DNA from 3 places in the Streptomyces sp. NBC_00670 genome. Region 1 is predicted to be linked to each of the others. Evidence: riboswitches for the same ligand, from Rfam matches in the RefSeq annotation. Region 1 holds a riboswitch; each other region holds the start of a gene.
What was found. A riboswitch is a leader RNA that binds a small molecule or an ion and turns the genes downstream of it on or off. The one in region 1 is predicted to bind cobalamin.

Region 1 (6,416 bases):
GACCCCGGCGAACACCCGCCGACGAGCACGGCGGGACATACGGGTCATCACTGAAGGTCTCCCTCTGCCTGGGCGTCACACCTCATGGCCACCCTGATCATATTCTCGCAGATACGAGGCAGAGGGCACCAGATCGCCAGCAGAAGCAACGGTGTCTAGCGAATCAACCTGGCACGTGCGTTACATCAGGGGCGCGGGGAACTGCGCGAAACGGGGCGGAGCCCCGTGCCCCCTCACCCGCCGTCGGCCGCCCGCGGCCGCCCCCACCGCTGCTCGACCCGAGCCAGCCGCCAGTACCCGATGGCCAACGCCCACACCACCACGAACAGCCCGGCAATCACGTACCCGACGTTGTCGAGATCCAGCCCCGCGATCCACCCCGTCACGGAGTCCGTCAGATCCAGCTTCTCGTGCAGCACGCCAACGAGCTCGATCGTCCCGATCACGAACGCGACGGCGATCGACAACCCCGTGATCGTCAGGTTGTAGAACACCTTGCGCACCGGGTTGGAGAACGCCCACTGGTAGGCGAAGTTCATGAACGTCCCGTCCAGCGTGTCGAACAGGCTCATCCCGGCGGCGAACAGCAACGGCAGGCACAGGATCGCGTACCACGGCAGCCCCGCGGCCGCACCACTGCCCGCCATCACCATCAGCGTCACCTCGGTCGCGGTGTCGAAGCCGAGCCCGAAGAGGAAGCCGAGTGGGAACATCTGCCCCGGACGGCTGATGGAGCGGGTGAGCCGGCCCAGGATCCGGTTCATGAACCCCCGCGAGTCCAGATGCGCCTCCAGCGCCTCCTCGTCGTACGTGCCGGCCCGCATCGCCCGGAACACCCGCAGGATGCCGAGCAGCGCCACCAGGTTCAGGGCGGCGATCAGATACAGGAAGCCGCCGGAGACGGTGGTGCCGACCACGCCCAGCACCTGGTGCGTGCGCGAGCCGTCGTCCAGCAGCGTGCCGGCGAGCGCGGCGCCGCCCGCCACCAGCGCGGCCATGGCGACCACCACGCCGGAGTGCCCGAGCGCGAACCAGAACCCGACCGACACCGGACGCTTGCCGTCGGCCATGAGCTTGCGGGTGGTGTTGTCGATGGCCGCGATGTGGTCGGCGTCGAAGGCGTGCCGCATGCCGAGCGTGTAGGCGGTGATGCCGAGCCCGATGCCGAAGGCCTTGGAGCCGACCTCGTAGTGCTCGGGCACCACCAGCAGGAACAGCACCCCGAACGCCACCACGTGCAGGGCCAGGATCACCGCCAGCAGTCCGGCGGTACGGACGGTGTCCTCACGCCGCCAGCGGAAGGAGACGGTGGGGACGGCGGCCGCGTCGGCCGCGGGGGTCGCGGGGTCTGTGGGGGCCGCGGGGGTCGCGGACGATCGCCCGGAAGGGCGCGCGGGCAGGGCCATTTCGCATCACGCTCCAGCACCTCGTGGATCACTTCGTGAGATGCCGTGGCCGGTCTCCTGGCTGACGGGTCGACGCGCCCGCCCCAACCTTCCCGGCCGTGCGTGCGCACGACCAGTGGCGCCACCCGAGGGCGGCACGGGACGGGAACTCCCCGATCACAGTGGCGAGGGCCGCTCCGGACTCGACCCCCCGAAAGGGGCCTGCACCGGTCTTCCCGAGCACCACGGCCCGGCCACCATAGGGGGCGCCCGCCGACACCTGCAAGACTGCATATCTGCGCAGGTGTTGCAGGTGGGACAGATCACGCAGAGCAGGTGTGGCAGGTGGCACAGATCACGCGGACGCCGCGGAGCACGCGAGGACGATCCGAAAGCCCCGGAACCGGCCACCGTCCGCCGTCCGCCTGGAACAATGCCCGCATGCATCTCGTCCCCGCCGACCGTGCCGACCGGCGCACCATCGACGGCCACCGGGTGTGCGAGGCCATCGCCGCCATCGGTGAGCCGGAGGCCGTACGCGCCTGGGCCGACCGCTTCTCCCTGCTCGCCGACCCCGGCCGGCTCTCCCTCCTGCTGGCCCTCGACCGGACGGGACCGCTCGCCGTCTCCGACCTCGCCATCGCCACGGGCATGAACGACCCGGCGGTCTCGCAGGCGCTGCGGCTGCTGCGGACGGCGGAGGTGGTGGCGGGGGAGCGGCAGGGGCGGATCGTGCGGTACCGGGTGATCGACCCGGTGATGCTGGACCTTCTGAAACTGGTCAGAACCACCTGAACCGCATCGGATCGGCAGACCGGCCGCGATGCCGGGGGCGTCGCGGACCGTGTCGCGTTCGGCCGATCGGGTGACGATGCGTAAGAATTGGCCCGTGCAGATGACCAGTGCGAGCCGACGGGGAGGGCCGGTGAACAGCCACGATGTCACCGACGAACAGTGGGAAGGGCTCGCCCAGGTCGTGCCGCTGCGTGGCCGGGACGCCTGGCCGTCGGCGGTGGACCACCGTTCCTACGACCACCGGGCCTACGCCGAGGCCGAGACGGAGGCCAGGCGCCGGTTCGTCGTCCTGCGGGTCAACGTCTTCGCCGACGCCCGCGACGTCGCCGAGACGCTGATGGCCGGCGTCCCGGTCCTCCTCGATCTCACCAACGCGGAGACGGAGGTCGCCAAGCGCGTCCTCGACTTCAGCACGGGAGTCGTCTTCGGCCTGGCCAGCGGCATGCACCGGGTCGACAAGAACGTCTTCCTCCTCACCCCACCGGACACGGAGGTCACCCCGCCCCAGTAGGGGCGCGGGGCGCGGGGCGCCGTGGTTCCGAACGGCTCCGCGCCCGGGTCAGCCCAGTGCCGCGTCCCAGCGGGTGGGCTCCTCCTCCGTCAGTGCCAGACGGCGGAGCATCTCCTGGACACGGTCCCGGGACTCGTCCGCCGCGTCGATCGCTTCCATGCACTGCCAGTACGCCCCTTCCTCTCCCGCCGTGCTCGCGAGGGCGACCAGTGACATGGCCACCTCCACGAGCAGCGAGCCCAGTTCCAGCAATGCCTTGCGCGCGTCGCCCAGTTCGGTGAGGTGCGCGGCGCGCAGATCGGCGACGAGGGGTGGCGGGGCGTCCAGGACCCCGCACCCTCTGCCCGCCAGTTCCGTCAGCCCCAGCGCCTCGCCGCGGAGCTGCGGGGGGCCGGACACCGCGAGCCGGCTGCCGATCGCCTGCGCCAGGGCGTAGGCCTGCCACGCCTCCGCCGTGATCCGTAAGGCGTCCTCGCTGTCCGTCAGGGCACGCCTGCTCTCCACGATGAGCCGCACCGCGTCCATGCGCTGCCCCCGTTCCCTCCGGCGCGCTCGCCACGCGCCCACCCGACTCCCTTGTTCATTACCCAGAGTGAAGGTCATCCAGTCGAAAAGCCAGAGGTCGTCCGAAATCTGTGGACAGAGGGCCGATGGTGGACAACATCATCACTACATGGAGTGACGAAGGAGGGTGGGGTTCACGCCTCGGGGGCGGGCTCCGGGGCAGTCCCCGGTTCGGGCACCGGGGCGGGTGCGGGGAAGCGGATCTCGTTGCGGTCGATCTTCTCGTCCAGCGCCGTCAGCAGGTCGACGTCCAGCCGCTCGCAGAGCTGGAGCAGATACGCCAGCACGTCAGCGACCTCGTCCCGGACCCGGAACGCGGTCTCGGGGTCCGTCATCACCCGTTCCGACTGCTCCGGTGTCAGCCACTGGAAGATCTCCAGCAGTTCGGACGCCTCCACGCTCAGCGCGGCCGCCAGGTTCTTCGGGGTGTGGTGCGGCCACCAGCCGCGCGCGGCCGCGAAGTCCACGAGCCGGCGTTGCAAATGGGCCAGATCCGGCGGGTGTTGGTCATGGGGCTGTTCCTCATGCGGGTGTTCGTTCACGCGCCCAGGTGTAGCACCGTCACGCCCTCCACCCCGGCCACCCGCGAGGCGTCGGCGACCGCGCCGATCAGCCGGATGTGCCCGCGGTCGCACATCCGCACCGCCAGCCGCAGCAGTTCCCGCAGCTGGTGCGGGTCCAGGGAGCGGTCGAGGCCGTCCGCCAGCACGGTGAGCGTCTGCAATGCCGCCGGGACCTCCCCCACGGGGTCCACCTCCAGGACTCCGGGCCCGGTGAGCAGTACCAGGGCGAGGGCGAGATGGCGCAGTTCGCCGTCGCCGAGCAGTTCGAGCGGCGTGGCCGGGGAGCCCTCGCCGCGGTCGACGCAGGCGCGGAGAAGGCCGTCGTCACCGTGCTCCACCCGCAGTCCGGTCACCGTCCCCGCGGTGCCGGCGCGGACGGCGGCGACCAGCAGCGCGTGCCGCTGCCCGCACTCTTCGCGGGTGCGGAACAGCACGTCGGCGAGGTTGTCGCAGCCGGACAGCAGCCGGCCCCCGCCCGGTGCCACGGGGGCGCGCATCCGCTCGGGGCGCGGGTCGCAGGGAAAGACCGAGCGCAGTGCCACCACCATCTGCTCGGCGGCCGCGAGCACCCTGCGCTGACCGTCGGTGCCCCCGGCCACGCGCAGCGGGAGCAGGGCGGTGCCGAGCCGGTCGTCGGGCAACGGCCCCCTCGTCACCGGGACGGCGCCGGCGGTGTGCCAGGCGGCCTGCACGACGCGGCGGCCGGGGTCGCGCAGCGCGGTCTGCAGCAGCGGCAGCCCGTCGGACGTCAACCGTTCGCCGACGAGGCGGAGTTCGGGTTCGACCTGGACGGCCACGTCGAGGCGGACGGGACCGGCGGGGCCGTCGGCGGTGCAGCCGATGCGGAAGCCGCGGCGGTGCTGGGGGTCGGGGCGGGCGGTGCGGGGCACGCAGGTCGCCGGGGCCGGGAACGCCTCCGTGAGGTCGGCGCCGGCGGCGAGGCGGGCGAGGGCGGCGTAGGCCTCCAGGGCGCGGGACTTGCCGCTGCCGCTGGGGCCGGTGAGGAGGGTGAGACGGCCCAGCGGGAGGGTGGTGCGGCGGTGGCCGGCGTAGGTGGAGAGGTGGAGTTCGGTGAGGTGGGGGCGGAGGGTGGTGGGGGTCCGCGCGGGGGCCGGGGGCGGGTGCATGCGGGGAACGTAGACGGCGGTGGGCGCGGCGAACCGTTCCGCCGGGGAGTGCTTCGCACGAACGGGGGACCGGGGCGGAGGGCGGGTTGTCGTGCGCGGCGCGTCGTGGCTGGTCGCGCGGTTCCCGCGCCCCTGCGGGCGCGCGGGGGCGGAGAACCGCCGCGTGGTCACCCCCGTCGCGCTCCACCCCCGCCGCCAGGCAGGATGGAGCGTATGGACCTCCGCATCTTCACCGAGCCCCAGCAGGGTGCCGACTACGACACGCTCCTCGCCGTCGCCAAGGCGACGGAGGAACTCGGGTTCGACGCCTTCTTCCGTTCGGACCACTACCTCAGGATGGGTGACGGCGACGGGCTGCCCGGGCCCACCGACGCCTGGGTCACCCTCGCGGGGCTCGCCCGGGAGACCCGCCGTATCCGCCTCGGCACGCTCATGACCGCCGGCACCTTCCGGCTGCCCGGCGTGCTCGCCATCCAGGTCGCCCAGGTCGACCAGATGTCCGGCGGCCGGGTCGAACTCGGTCTCGGCGCGGGCTGGTACGAGGACGAGCACACGGCGTACGGCATCCCCTTCCCCAAGGAGAAGTTCGCCCGGCTGGAGGAGCAGCTCGCGATCGTCACCGGCCTGTGGGCCACGAAGCCCGGCGAGACGTTCAGCCACCACGGCACCCACTACGACCTCACCGACTCGCCCGCGCTGCCCAAGCCCGCCCAGTCGAAGATCCCCGTGCTCATCGGCGGCATGGGCGCCACCCGCACCCCGCGCCTGGCCGCCCAGTACGCGGACGAGTTCAACATCCCCTTCGCCTCCGTCGCCGACAGCGAACGCCAGTTCGGCCGGGTCCGGGAGGCGGCCCAGGCCGCCGGCCGTGACGCCGACGAGCTGACGTACTCCAACGCGCTCGTCGTCTGCGTCGGCAAGGACGACGCCGAGGTCGCCCGCCGCGCCGCCGCGATCGGCCGCGAGGTCGACGAGCTGAAGGAGAACGGCCTGGCCGGCTCCCCGGCCGAGGTCGTCGACAAGATCGGCCGCTACGCGGAGGTCGGCGCCACCCGGTTCTACCTCCAGGTCCTCGACCTCTCCGACCTCGACCACCTGGAGCTGATCGCGCACCAGGTGCAGGCCCAGCTCTGAGCCGGAGCCCCGGAAGGGCCGGCCGGAGGGCGGAAAATAGCTGATGACCGGCGTGCCGTTCGCTGTACGTTGGGCGGCACGCCGGGTCCGGAACACCAGTACGGGTCCCGTGACCGGCGTACCCGCGACGACGCACCGCGACGCCACCACGGCGTCGCACCGCGCCGTCGCCGCACGTCCCTTCACGCCCCGTTCTCCAGGCCCCGTATCGAGGTCCGATTCCCGTGTTCCTGACGATCAGCACCACCGGCACGCCCGAGCGCCCCGCGACCGACCTCGGCTACCTGCTGCACAAGCATCCCGACGCCGCGCAGACGTTCTCCACCTCCTACGGCAC
Region 2 (6,416 bases), 4.1 Mb from region 1:
GACCCTGTCGCCGGTCTCCAGGGTGCCGTGGGTGACGCGTTCGAGCCGCCGGACGACCGTGTCGGCGGAGTGCGGGGTTCCGGTGAGGACCTGGCCGACGACCGCGTGGGAGCCGTGGCCGGTGAGGCCGTAGGTGCCGGGGCGGCGGGAGGCGAGGGCGCGGGTCAGGGTGATGCGGCCGGCGGCCGTGGCGTGGACGGTGAGGCGGGATTCGGTGGGGAGGGGGCGGCCGGGGGGTGCTTTGAGGGCGGCGTCGGCGGCGAGGCGGCCGGCGGCCAGGCCGGTGGCGCCGGCGAGGCCGGCGGTGAGGGCCAGGGCTGTGGTGAGGGTGGTGGGGGTCGGCCTGACAGTGCGCACCGGTCCAGTGTCGTGGGTGCGGGGGGCTTCGGCCAGCGGGCCCCCTTTTTGGTGGGGTGCTGTGGTTTGTTTCGCCCCCGCCGCCCCTACCCTTCCCGTCCCTTCAAGGGGCTCGGCCCCTTGGACCCCGGGGGGGCGCGTTGTCGGGTGCGGGTGGGTGGGGGCTTCTCGCGCAGTTCCCCGCGCCCCTTAAGGGGCACGGTGAGTGCTCGCGCCCGCCGCGGCGGAGCCGCGCAGACAACACAGCCCCGCGCCCCTTAAGGGGCGCGCTGCTGGCCGTAGGTGTGCAAGCGGGCCTTGACCTCGTTCAGTTGGTCGGGGGTCAGGAGGGTGGGTGGGCCTGCCGACGTTGCTGTGGCCGTGAGCCAGACGTGGCACATCCATTCGAGTTGGGCGGTGTGGTCATAGGCCTGGTCGAGGGTGGTGCCGTAGGCCAGGGTGCCGTGGTTCTGGAGGAGGCAGGCGGTGCGGTCGGTGAGGGCCTGGAGCACGTTGTCGGCCAGCTCGGGGGTGCCGTACGTGGCGTAGGGGGCGACCCGGACGGGGCCGCCCATGGCCGCGGCCATGTAGTGGATCAGCGGGAGCTCCCGGACGAGTGTGGAGACCGCCGTCGAGTGCACCGCGTGGGTGTGCACGACCGCACGTGCGTCGGTGGTGCGGTACACCGCGAGGTGCATGGGGAGTTCGCTGGTCGGCCGCAGTGTGCCGAGCACCTGGCGGCCGTCGAGTCCGACGCCGACCACGTCGTCGGGGCCCAGCCTGTCGTACGGCACTCCGGTGGGCGTGACCAGCACCGTGTCCCCGACCCGTACCGACACGTTGCCGGAGGTGCCGACGACCAGTCCGTCGGCGACCGTGCGGCGGGCGGTGGCGACGAGCGCCTCCCAGGCGTCGGCCACCCCGCCCTCGGCCGCCTCCCGCACCCGCACCCGTTCCCGCCGTTGCTCCCGTCCCGGGTTCTGCCGCTGCTCAGTCATGGCGCGATCATGCCAGGTGCGCCGTGCGCGCCCGGCGCTCACGCCCGGCGCATACGCCCCTGAACGCGCCCCTATGAGCCGATTGGATGATGATTGGCCGATTTCCTCCCGTCTTCTACTACTCTCTGGGGCTCCTGCGGGGCCGTCCGTGCGCGACGGTTCCCGCGCCCGCGTGTCCACCGTCCCCCGGGGGGATCCATGACCTCACGTCACGCTGCCCGCACCCTGACGCTCGCGCTCTGCGGTGCGCTGCTCGCCACGGGCGCGGCGGCGCCCGCCCGGGCCGTCGCCGCGGGCAAGCCGAAGGGGCACGACGTCTCCTCGCACCAGGGCGGCGTCGACTGGGCGAAGGCCAGGGCGGACGGGGCGGCGTTCGTCTACGTCAAGGCGACCGAGTCCACCGACTACCGCAGCCCCACCTTCAAGAAGCAGTACGACGGGGCGCGCGCCGCCGGGATCCTGCGCGGCGCATACCACTTCGCCGTGCCGGACCGGTCCTCCGGCGCCACGCAGGCGGCGTACTTCGTGCGCAACGGCGGCGCCTGGCGCGCGGACGGCCGGACGCTGCCGCCCGCGCTGGACATGGAGTACAACCCGTACGGATCGCACAAGTGCTACGGGCTGGGCAAGGCCGCCATGGTGCGCTGGATCAGAGCGTTCAGCGACGAGGTGCTGCGGCTGACCGGGCGCCGGCCCGTGCTGTACACCACGGCCAACTGGTGGCGGCTGTGCACCGGCGACAGCACCGCCTTCGCCGCGGACCACGCGCTGTGGATCGCCCGGCACGGCACCTCCGGTACGGGGGCGCTGCCGGGCGGCTGGAACACCTGGACGTTCTGGCAGTACGCCACCGCCGGCACCCTGCCCGGCGACCAGAACCGCTTCAACGGCTCGCTCGCCGGGTTGAAACGGTTCGCGCGGGGCTGACGCGGGGCGGCGGGTGCGCGGACACCGCCGGAAAGCGGAATCGCGGCACCCCGTTCGGGTCACCGCACCGCCCGCCCTCGTTCACCTGCCGTTCACCCAGGTTGCCTACCGTCCAGGTGACACTGACGTCCAACAGAAGCCTGGGTAAATGGAACACATCACGCTCCTCCTGGGTATCGTGATTGTCACCGCACTCGTGTTCGATTTCACGAACGGTTTCCACGACACAGCCAACGCGATGGCCACCACCATCTCGACCGGCGCCCTGAGGCCCAAGACGGCGGTGGCCATGTCCGCCGTGCTGAACCTCGTCGGCGCGTTCCTCTCCGTGGAGGTCGCCAAGACGATCTCCGGCGGCATCATCAACGAAGAGGGCCTGCGGACCGAAGTGATCTTCGCCGCCCTCGTCGGCGCGATCCTGTGGAACCTGCTGACCTGGCTGCTGGGTCTGCCCTCCAGTTCCTCCCACGCACTGTTCGGCGGTCTGATCGGCGCGGCGGTCATGTCGGCCGGCTGGTCGTCGGTGAACGGCTCGACCGTCGTCACCAAGGTCCTCATCCCGGCGGTCGCCGCGCCCGTCGTGGCCGGGCTGGCCGCGATGCTCGCGACCCGGCTGACGTACGCGATCGGCAACCGGGCCGACGAGAAGGCCACCGCGAAGGGGTACCGGGCCGGGCAGATCGCCTCGGCCGGGCTGGTCTCGCTCGCGCACGGCACCAACGACGCGCAGAAGACCATGGGCATCATCACCCTCGCCCTGGTCACCGGAGGCGTTCTCGCGCCCGGCTCCAACCCGCCGATGTGGGTCATCTTCTCGGCCGGTACGGCGATAGCGCTCGGCACGTATCTGGGTGGCTGGCGGATCATCCGCACCCTCGGCAAGGGGCTGACGGATCTGGCGCCGCCGCAGGGGTTCGCCGCGCAGACCAGTGCGGCGACGGCGATCCTCGCCTCCTCGCACATCGGTTTCTCCCTTTCCACCACCCAGGTCTGCTCCGGTGCGGTGATGGGCTCCGGGCTCGGGCGGCGGGGCGGGGTGGTCCGCTGGTCCACCGCGACCCGGATGTTCGTCGCCTGGTGTCTGACGCTGCCGGCGGCGGGGCTGGTCGGGGCGGGGGCGGAGTTCCTCACGAAGCAGGGGACGTGGGGGACGGTGGTCACGGGTGCGCTGTTGGTGGCGGGGGCCGGGACGATCTGGGTGCTGTCGCGGCGGACGCCGGTGACCGTGGACAACGTCAATGAACTCGACGCGGGTGAGGCCGGCTCCGGTGCCGTCGAGTCGCCGGGGGTGGTGACCGCGGCGATCGCCGCGGTGGCGCCGCCGCCGGTGGGGGTGCCCCCGGCGGGGGCGGGGTTGCAGGCGACCATTCCCGCGCCGGCCGCCGATGCGGGGCCGGCCGCGGAACCCAACCGTGCGGCCACGGTGTAAGGAGCGGACGGCATGAAGATCGACTGGGTTGCGCTGGGTTCCGTGTTCGGGGTCTCGCTCGTGGTGACGGTGGGGCTGGTGGGGTTGTTCACGCTCGGGATCGTGGGGCTGACGAAGAGGGAGTCGGCGCGGGGTGGGGGGGCCGTGCTTGCCGCGACGGGAGCGTACGTGTGCTTTGCCGCGTGTGCGGCGGCTGTGGCGTACGGGATTCATCTGATCGTGGCGTAGCCGGAGCCGTGGTCGTGTTGTAGCCGTGGTCGTGTTGTAGCCGTGGTGGTGGGCGGGGGTGGGTTTTTTTCGCCCCCGCCGCCCCTACCCTTCCCGTCCCTCAAGGGGCGCTGCCCCTTGGACCCCCGGGGGGGGGTGGGGAGTTGGGGTGGGTGGGAGAGGGCGCCTGAGAGCTCGGGTGGGTGGGGTTCTTGGGCGGGTGCGGGCTCGTTGTGGCTTGTCGCGCAGTTGCCCGCGCCCCTCATGGGGCGCGGCTCTTGCGTTCGTCGCGCCCCGCGCCCCTTACGGGCCACCGTTCCGCGGCGGGTTCGTGGTGGGGGGTGTGGGACTTCGCACAGCAGGTCAGGGGCAGGTTGACCTGTTGTGCGGGCGCGTGGTGGACTGCCGGGGCCAATGCGGCGGCAGGAGAGGAAGCCGGTGGAAATCCGGCGCGGTCCCGCCACTGTCACCGGGGTAGGAATCCCGGGAGCCAGGAACTCTCACCGCCGGTCTCGTCGAACCAGGGCGTGGACACCCTGAGTGAGGACATATCGCCATGCGCGGCTGCCGACCGAGGTTCACCAGCGACACCTTGACCGATCCCACGGCCGGCTGACCCCGTGGGTGCCGAACGCTTCGCGTACGGCGCCACCGCCGGCCTCCTCGGCGACCTGCTCCTCGGCGATCCGCGCCGCGGGCATCCGGTCGCCGTGTTCGGCCGTGCCGCGGCCGCCGTGGAGCGCGGGCTCTGGCGCGACCACCGTGGCTGGGGCGCGCTGCACACCGTCGTGTGCGCCGGTGGCGCCACGGCGCTCGGAGCCGTCGCCGCGCGCGCCGTACGCCGCTCCCCCGCCGCCTCGATCGCCCTGACCGCGACCGCCACCTGGGCCGTCGTCGGCGGCACCTCGCTCGTCCGCGAGGCGCGGGCCGTCGGGCGGGCGCTGGAGGCCGGTGACGTGGACGCCGCCCGGGCGCGGCTGCCGCATCTGTGCGGACGCGACCCGCAGGCGCTGGACGCCGACGGGATCGCGCGGGCGGTCGTCGAGTCCGTCGCCGAGAACACCTCCGACGCCGTCGTCGGCGCCCTGGTGTGGGGCGCCGTCGCCGGTGTGCCGGGGCTGCTCGGCTTCCGGGCCGTCAACACGCTGGACGCCATGGTGGGTCACCGCTCCCCCCGTCATCTGCGCTACGGCTGGGCCTCCGCACGCCTGGACGACCTCGCCGGTGCGCCGGGGGCGCGGCTCACCGCCGTCCTCGCGGCCGTCGCCGGACCGGACCCCCGGGGTGCGGTACGGGCCTGGCGGGCGGACGCGTCCCGGCATCCGAGCCCCAACGCCGGTCCCGTGGAGGCGTCCTTCGCGGGGGCGCTCGGGGTGCGGCTCGGCGGCACCTTGTCCTACGCGGGGCGTGTGGAGCACCGTCCGGTCCTCAACGGCACCGGGCGCGCCGTGCGGACGGACGACATCGAGCGCGCGGCGCGGCTCTCCCGACGCGTGAGCTGGCTCGCGCTGGGCGTGTGCGCGGGCGTGCGGCTCGTGTTCGGGCGCCGTCGGACGAAGGGACGTATGTCATGAGCGGCGGCACCGACCGTCGGCCGGGCGGCGGGCTGCTCGTCGCCGGAACCACCTCCGACGCCGGGAAGAGCGTCGTCACCGCCGGTATCTGCCGGTGGCTGGCGCGGCAGGGCGTCAAGGTCGCGCCGTTCAAGGCGCAGAACATGTCCCTCAACTCGTTCGTCACCCGCGAGGGCGCCGAGATCGGGCGCGCGCAGGCCATGCAGGCCCAGGCGTGCCGGATCGAGCCGACCGCGCTGATGAACCCCGTCCTGCTGAAGCCGGGCGGCGAGCGCAGCAGCCAGGTCGTGCTGCTCGGCCGGCCGGTCGGCGAGATGAGCGCCCGCGGCTACCACGGCGGCCGGCAGCAGCGGTTGCTCGGCACCGTGCTCGACTCCCTGGCCGAGCTGCGCGCCACGTACGACGCGGTGATCTGCGAGGGCGCGGGCAGCCCCGCCGAGATCAATCTGCGCCGTACCGACATCGTCAACATGGGGATCGCGCGCAACGCGAAGCTCCCCGTGGTCGTCGTCGGCGACATCGACCGGGGCGGCGTCTTCGCCTCCTTCTTCGGCACCGTCGCCCTGCTCTCTCCCGAGGACCAGGAGCTGGTCGCCGGGTTCCTCGTCAACAAGTTCCGGGGCGACGTCTCGCTCCTCGAACCCGGCCTCGACATGCTGCACGGCCTCACCGGCCGCTCCACCTACGGCGTCCTGCCGTTCCGGCACGGACTCGGCATCGATGAAGAGGATGGACTCAGGGTGTCGCTGCGCGGCACCGTACGGGAGTCGAACACCGCGCCGCCGGTCGGCGAGGACGTGCTGCGGGTCGCCGTGTGCGCGGTCCCGCTGATGTCCAACTTCACGGACGTCGACGCGCTCGCCGCCGAACCCGGCGTCGTCGTGCGGTTCGTGGACCGGCCGGAGGAGCTGGCCGACGCCGATCTCGTGGTGGTTCCGGGGACCC
Region 3 (6,416 bases), 860 kb from region 1:
GGGGCGAAGGCGCCCTTGACCATGTAACCGAGCATCTCGGTGTTGCCCATCTCGACCACGTCCGGCGCCTTGTCGGTGGCGAGGACGGCGTCGAGCTTGGTGTTCTTGTCGGGCCAGCCGTAGTACTCGTGCTTGATCTTGATGCCGGGGTGCTTCTTCTGCACCGCCTTGTCGGCGGCCTTGACCAGCGCCGGCCAGTTGTTCTGCGCGTCCACCGTGAGCCAGACGGTCAGCTCCTTGGCGTCCGCGCCCTTGGCCGAGTCCCCGTCGTCACTGCCCCCGCACGCCGCGATGGAGACCATCATGCCCGCGATACCGATCGCGGCTGTCAGCTTGCGCTTCACGCCACCCTCCTCAGGGATGCCACGAACCCCCCTGTCCCCCTCGGCGTGCCGCGACGAAGTGCTGCGCGGCGACGTGCCGCGTACGTGCGTTGCCCGTGGGGCCGGGACCTGGTCCAGTGGTGTAGACCAGTAGGGGGAGCTTGGCCCGGACCAATAGGAGTGTCAAGGGCGTTGGAGCCCGCGTGAGGCGTCCGTTATGGGACCTACATATGCAAGAACCTTTACGTAGGAAGGATGCGAAAAGGCCAGGTCGGCAGCGGTTCCGGTGGGTGTACCACTGGGTGGACCACTGGGCGGACGGTGGACTAGACCACCGCGGTCGGCTGGCGGTATACAAAGGAGGTCCCCGGCACGCGTGCGCGGGATCCCCTCACGGAACGTGTGGAGTCACCCACACGAAGCCGTGCCACGATGTGAGCCGTGACCGGCGGGACCCGTCGGCCCCCGCGGCACCGAGCCGGGAAGGCGGAGCATGAGCACCGACGTCAGCAGTGCGGAGAGCGAGGGCGGAGCACCCGTCCGTACGGCGCGCGTGCCGAAGTACTACCGCCTGAAGAAGCACCTGCTCGACATGACCCGCACCCTGCCGCCCGGCACCCCGGTCCCGCCCGAGCGCACGCTGGCCTCGGAGTTCGACACCTCGCGCACGACCGTGCGCCAGGCGCTGCAGGAACTCGTCGTCGAGGGACGGCTCGAGCGCATCCAGGGCAAGGGCACGTTCGTGGCCAAGCCGAAGGTGTCGCAGGCCCTGCAACTGACCTCGTACACCGAGGACATGCGCGCACAGGGCCTGGAGCCCACCTCCCAGCTCCTGGACATCGGGTACATCACCGCCGACGACCGGCTCGCGGAGCTCCTCGACATCACCGCCGGCGGCCGGGTGCTGCGCATCGAACGGCTGCGCATGGCCAACGCCGAGCCGATGGCCATAGAGACGACCCATCTGTCGGCCAAGCGCTTCCCGGCGCTGCGCCGCTCGCTGGTGAAGTACACCTCGCTCTACACCGCGCTGGCCGAGGTCTACGGCATCCACCTCGCGGAGGCCGAGGAGACGATCGAGACGTCGCTGGCCACGCCGCGCGAGGCCGGGCTGCTCGGCACGGACGTGGGGCTGCCGATGCTGATGCTCTCCCGCCACTCCCTGGACAAGGAGGGCCGGCCGGTGGAGTGGGTGCGGTCGGTGTACCGGGGCGACCGGTACAAGTTCGTGGCTCGGCTCAAGCGGCCGCTGGACTGAGCGGCTCCCGGGCTCACGCCATGTTCGGGACGGGTGCGTGACCTACCGTGACCACCTGTCCCCTTTTCGTCGCCTTCCCCAACCGTTATGCGGACAAGGGTTCCGTTCCCTGGACGCGGTGACCTAGATTTCCCTGCGCATTGCCCGGTTGACCAGCGAGGGGACGGAGCCGCACATGTCAGATGCCCCAGGAGTCGGCAGAGGGGTGGTGACGCCCTTGCGGGTCGCCATCGGCCTCTGCCTCGTCGCGCCGTTCGTGGCGATGCTGTGGGTCGGTTCGTACGCCAAGACCGACCCGACGTTCATCGGCATCCCGTTCTTCTACTGGTACCAGATGCTGTGGGTGCTCATCTCCACCGTGCTGACGGTGACCGCCTACAAGCTGTGGCAGTTCGACCAGCGCGGGCGGGCCTCCCGTGACGCCTCCGCGGCCTCGGCGGCCTCCTCGAAGGGAGGTGCGGCGGAATGAAGGACGGCGTGAACGGCGTCGCACTCGGCGTCTTCATCTTCTTCTTCGTGCTGGTCACCGCGATGGGCTTCCTCGCGGCCCGCTGGCGCAAGGCCGAGAACGAGCACAGCCTGGACGAATGGGGTCTGGGCGGACGGTCGTTCGGCACCTGGATCACCTGGTTCCTGCTGGGCGGCGACCTCTACACCGCGTACACCTTCGTGGCCGTCCCGGCCGCGATCTACGCGGCGGGCGCCTCCGGGTTCTTCGCCGTGCCGTACACCATCCTGGTGTACCCGCTGGTCTTCACCTTCCTGCCGCGCCTGTGGTCCGTCAGCCACCGGCACGGGTACGTCACCACCTCCGACTTCGTGCGCGGGCGGTTCGGCTCCAAGGGGCTCTCGCTCGCGGTGGCCGTGACCGGCATCCTGGCGACGATGCCGTACATCGCGCTCCAGCTCGTCGGCATCCAGGCGGTGCTCGACGTGATGGGCGTGGGCGGGGGCGAGAACACCAACTGGTTCGTGAAGGACCTGCCGCTGCTGATCGCCTTCGGCGTCCTGGCCGCGTACACGTACTCCTCCGGACTGCGGGCCCCCGCGCTGATCGCGTTCGTCAAGGACGCGCTCATCTACATCGTCATCGCGGTCGCGATCATCTACATCCCGATCAAGCTCGGCGGCTTCGACGACATCTTCGCCTCGGCGGGCGAGAAGTTCGCGAAGGCGGGCGCGGGCGGCGTGATCCCGGCCGCAGGCGGACAGTGGACGTACGCCACGCTCGCGCTCGGCTCGGCGCTGGCACTGTTCATGTACCCGCACTCGATCACGGCGACGCTCTCCTCGCGCAGCCGTGAGGTGATCCGGCGCAACACCACGATCCTGCCGCTGTACTCGCTGATGCTGGGTCTGCTGGCGCTGCTGGGCTTCATGGCGATCGCGGACGGGATCTCCGTGAAGAACGGCCAGCTGGCCATCCCGCAGCTGTTCGAGAACATGTTCCCCGACTGGTTCGCGGGTGTGGCCTTCGCGGCCATCGGGATCGGCGCGCTGGTGCCGGCGGCGATCATGTCGATCGCGGCGGCGAACCTCTTCACCCGCAACATCTACAAGGACTTCATCAAGCCGGACGCGACGCCGAAGCAGGAGGCCCAGGTCTCCAAGTTCGTCTCGCTGCTGGTCAAGGTGGGCGCGCTGGTCTTCGTCCTGACGATGGACAAGACGGTGGCGATCAACTTCCAGCTGCTCGGCGGCATCTGGATCCTGCAGACGTTCCCCGCGCTGGTGGGCGGCCTGTTCACCCGCTGGTTCCACCGCTGGGCGCTGCTGGCCGGCTGGGCGGTCGGCATGGTGTACGGCACGGTGGCCGCGTACGGCGTGGCCTCGCCGACGCAGAAGCACTTCGGCGGGTCCTCGGACGAGATCCCCGGCATCGGGGAGATCGGCTACATCGGTCTGACCGCGTTCGTGCTGAACGTGGTGGTGACGGTGGTGCTGACGTTCGTCCTGCGGGCGGCGAAGGCGCCGGAGGGCGTCGACGAGACGACGGCGGACGACTACACGGTGGACGTCGGCGACGCCGGCGTCGAGCCGGAGCTCCCGCCGGCGACGGCGGGGACGTCGCACTAGTCGTCGCGATACGCGCCACGTGCGCGGAAGGCCGCGGCTGCCCCTCGGGGGCGGTCGCGGCCTTGGTGCGTGCGCCGCCTCCCCGGGGTTCGCGCGTGGGCCGCCTCCCCGGGATTCGTGCCGGGCCGCCCTCCCGAGACTCCCTGCCCGCGTCCGACACAACATCTGGTCCCTCAACCGGCCGTCCGCCACAACATGTATGCTCAGCACGCTGCCGCCGCAGGGGAATCCGGTGTGAATCCGGAGCTGTCCCGCAACGGTGTATCCACGCGTACGCGCGTCGAGGTGAGTCCGAGGACCTGCCGGCAGTGCGCCCGGCCGTCCGGCCGGGTGCCCGACGTCCGGGCCTCGTGGAATGGGCCGGGGACGCGACCCGGCGCACCCGCGCGCCACCGTGTTGCTCCCTGTCCTCGTCATGGCCCGTGCCGAACGAGGGAGAGCACCCATGACCATCGCCCCGGCGGTTCCCGCCCCGGCGCCCCCGGCGGTCGGGGAACCCGACGGCCCCGGCGCCGCCCTGCTGCGCACCCTCACCGCGCTGACCGTCGACCTCCAGGGCGCCGACCCCGGCCGGGTCGCCGCCGCGGCCCTGCGCGGCCGGTCCGCCCACGCCGACGAGGCCGAGCTGCGCGAGCTGGCCACGGAGGCGGCCGCCGGGCTGATCTCCGAGGACCCGGCCCACTCCCGGCTGGCCGCCAGGCTGCTGACCCTCGGCATCCGCGCCGAGGCCGCCTCGCAGGGCGTCGTCTCCTTCACCGACTCCGTCGCCACCGGCCACCGCGAGGGCCTGATCGCCGACCGCACCGCCGCGTTCGTACGGCTGCACGCGGACCGCCTGGACGCGCTGATCGACCCGGACGCCGACGACCGCTTCGGCTACTTCGGCCTGCGCACCCTGCACAGCCGCTATCTGCTGCGCCACCCGCTCACCCGCAAGGCCGTCGAGACGCCGCAGCACTTCCTGCTGCGGGTCGCCTGCGGACTCGCCGAGGACGACAGCACGCGGTCCGTGGACGAGGTCGCCGCCCTGTACGGCCTGATGAGCCGCCTGGACTACCTCCCCTCCTCCCCCACCCTCTTCAACTCCGGCACCCGGCACGCCCAGATGTCGTCCTGCTACCTCCTGGACTCCCCCAAGGACGAGCTGGACTCCCTCTACGACCGCCTCCACCAGGTCGCCCGGCTCTCCAAGCACGCCGGCGGCATCGGCATCGCCTACTCCCGCGTCCGCGCCCGGGGTTCGCTGATCCGCGGCACCAACGGGCACTCCAACGGCATCGTCCCGTTCCTGAAGACGCTGGACGCCTCGGTGGCCGCCGTGAACCAGGGCGGCCGGCGCAAGGGCGCGGCGGCGGTCTACCTGGAGACCTGGCACGCGGACGTCGAGGAGTTCCTGGAGCTGCGGGACAACACCGGCGAGGACGCCCGCCGCACGCACAACCTGAACCTCGCGCACTGGATCCCGGACGAGTTCATGCGCCGGGTGGACGCCGACGGCACCTGGTCGCTGTTCTCCCCCGCCGACGTGCCGGAGCTGACCGACCTGTGGGGCGCCGAGTTCGACGTCGCCTACCGCAGGGCGGAGGAGGCGGGGCTCGCCCGGAGGACACTGCCCGCCCGTGAGCTGTACGGCCGCATGATGCGTACGCTCGCGAGCACCGGCAACGGCTGGATGACCTTCAAGGACACCGCCAACCGGACCGCGAACCAGACCGCCGAGCCCGGCCACGTCGTCCACTCCTCGAACCTCTGCACGGAGATCCTGGAGGTCACGGACGACGGGGAGACGGCGGTCTGCAATCTGGGCTCGGTCAACCTCGGCGCGTTCGTCCGGGACGGGGACCTCGACTGGGAGCGGCTGGACGCCACCGTCCGCACCGCCGTGACCTTCCTCGACCGGGTCGTCGACATCAACTTCTACCCGACCGAGCAGGCGGGCCGCTCCAACGCCCGCTGGCGCCCGGTGGGGCTCGGTGCCATGGGGCTCCAGGACGTGTTCTTCCGGCTGCGCCTGCCCTTCGACTCCCCCGGGGCGAAGGCCCTGTCCACCCGCATCGCCGAGCGGATCATGCTCGCCGCGTACGAGACCTCCGCCGACCTCGCCGAGCGCCACGGCCCCGCGCCGGCCTGGAAGAAGACCCGTACGGCCCGGGGCGTACTGCACCCCGACCACTACGGCGTCGAGCACACCTGGCCGGAGCGCTGGGCCGCGCTGCGGGAACGCATGGCGACGACCGGGCTGCGCAACTCGCTGCTGCTTGCCATCGCGCCGACCGCGACCATCGCCTCGCTCGCCGGTGTCTACGAGTGCGTCGAGCCGCAGGTGTCCAACCTGTTCAAACGCGAGACGCTGTCGGGCGAGTTCCTCCAGGTCAACTCGTACCTGGTGGACGACCTCAAGCGACTCGGCGTGTGGGACGCGCGCACCCGGGAGGCGCTGCGCGAGGCGAACGGCTCGGTGCAGGGCTTCTCCTGGATCCCCGAGGACGTGCGCGCGCTGTACCGCACCGCCTGGGAGATCCCGCAGCGCGGCCTGATCGACATGGCCGCCGCCCGCACCCCGTACCTCGACCAGGCCCAGTCGCTGAACCTGTTCCTGGAGACGCCGACCATCGGGAAGCTCTCCTCCATGTACGCCTACGCCTGGAGGTCCGGGCTGAAGACGACGTACTACCTGCGCTCCCGCCCGGCCACCCGTATCGCCCGCGCGGCACGGGCCACCGCGGCCACCGCCCCCGCCGCACCGGCCGCTCCGGACC

Region 2: it holds a riboswitch for cobalamin, as region 1 does, so the genes downstream of both, OIE12_RS07485 (cobalamin biosynthesis protein) here and OIE12_RS25585 (HoxN/HupN/NixA family nickel/cobalt transporter) in region 1, are expected to answer to the same signal.
Region 3: it holds a riboswitch for cobalamin, as region 1 does, so the genes downstream of both, OIE12_RS21935 (ribonucleoside-diphosphate reductase subunit alpha) here and OIE12_RS25585 (HoxN/HupN/NixA family nickel/cobalt transporter) in region 1, are expected to answer to the same signal.

The regions. Positions count from the first base shown of each region.
Region 1 covers NZ_CP109017.1:5,765,920-5,772,335, forward strand. The annotation lists gene modA (molybdate ABC transporter substrate-binding protein) at 1-48, opposite strand, end outside; gene OIE12_RS25585 (HoxN/HupN/NixA family nickel/cobalt transporter) at 234-1,406, opposite strand; cobalamin riboswitch at 1,437-1,648, opposite strand; gene OIE12_RS25590 (ArsR/SmtB family transcription factor) at 1,827-2,180, shown strand; gene OIE12_RS25595 (cell division protein SepF) at 2,281-2,691, shown strand; gene OIE12_RS25600 (DUF6099 family protein) at 2,740-3,216, opposite strand; gene OIE12_RS25605 (nucleotide pyrophosphohydrolase) at 3,390-3,797, opposite strand; gene OIE12_RS25610 (ATP-binding protein) at 3,794-4,945, opposite strand; gene OIE12_RS25615 (LLM class F420-dependent oxidoreductase) at 5,159-6,079, shown strand; gene OIE12_RS25620 (3' terminal RNA ribose 2'-O-methyltransferase Hen1) at 6,304-6,416, shown strand, end outside.
Region 2 covers NZ_CP109017.1:1,673,928-1,680,343, forward strand. The annotation lists gene OIE12_RS07460 (alpha/beta hydrolase) at 1-357, opposite strand, end outside; gene OIE12_RS07465 (class II aldolase/adducin family protein) at 615-1,334, opposite strand; gene OIE12_RS07470 (lysozyme) at 1,533-2,261, shown strand; gene OIE12_RS07475 (inorganic phosphate transporter) at 2,410-3,690, shown strand; gene OIE12_RS07480 (hypothetical protein) at 3,703-3,918, shown strand; cobalamin riboswitch at 4,278-4,417, shown strand; gene OIE12_RS07485 (cobalamin biosynthesis protein) at 4,518-5,471, shown strand; gene OIE12_RS07490 (cobyric acid synthase) at 5,468-6,416, shown strand, end outside.
Region 3 covers NZ_CP109017.1:4,909,796-4,916,211, reverse strand. The annotation lists gene OIE12_RS21955 (extracellular solute-binding protein) at 1-344, opposite strand, end outside; gene OIE12_RS21950 (GntR family transcriptional regulator) at 817-1,581, shown strand; gene OIE12_RS21945 (DUF3311 domain-containing protein) at 1,757-2,050, shown strand; gene mctP (monocarboxylate uptake permease MctP) at 2,047-3,657, shown strand; cobalamin riboswitch at 3,856-3,978, shown strand; gene OIE12_RS21935 (ribonucleoside-diphosphate reductase subunit alpha) at 4,103-6,416, shown strand, end outside.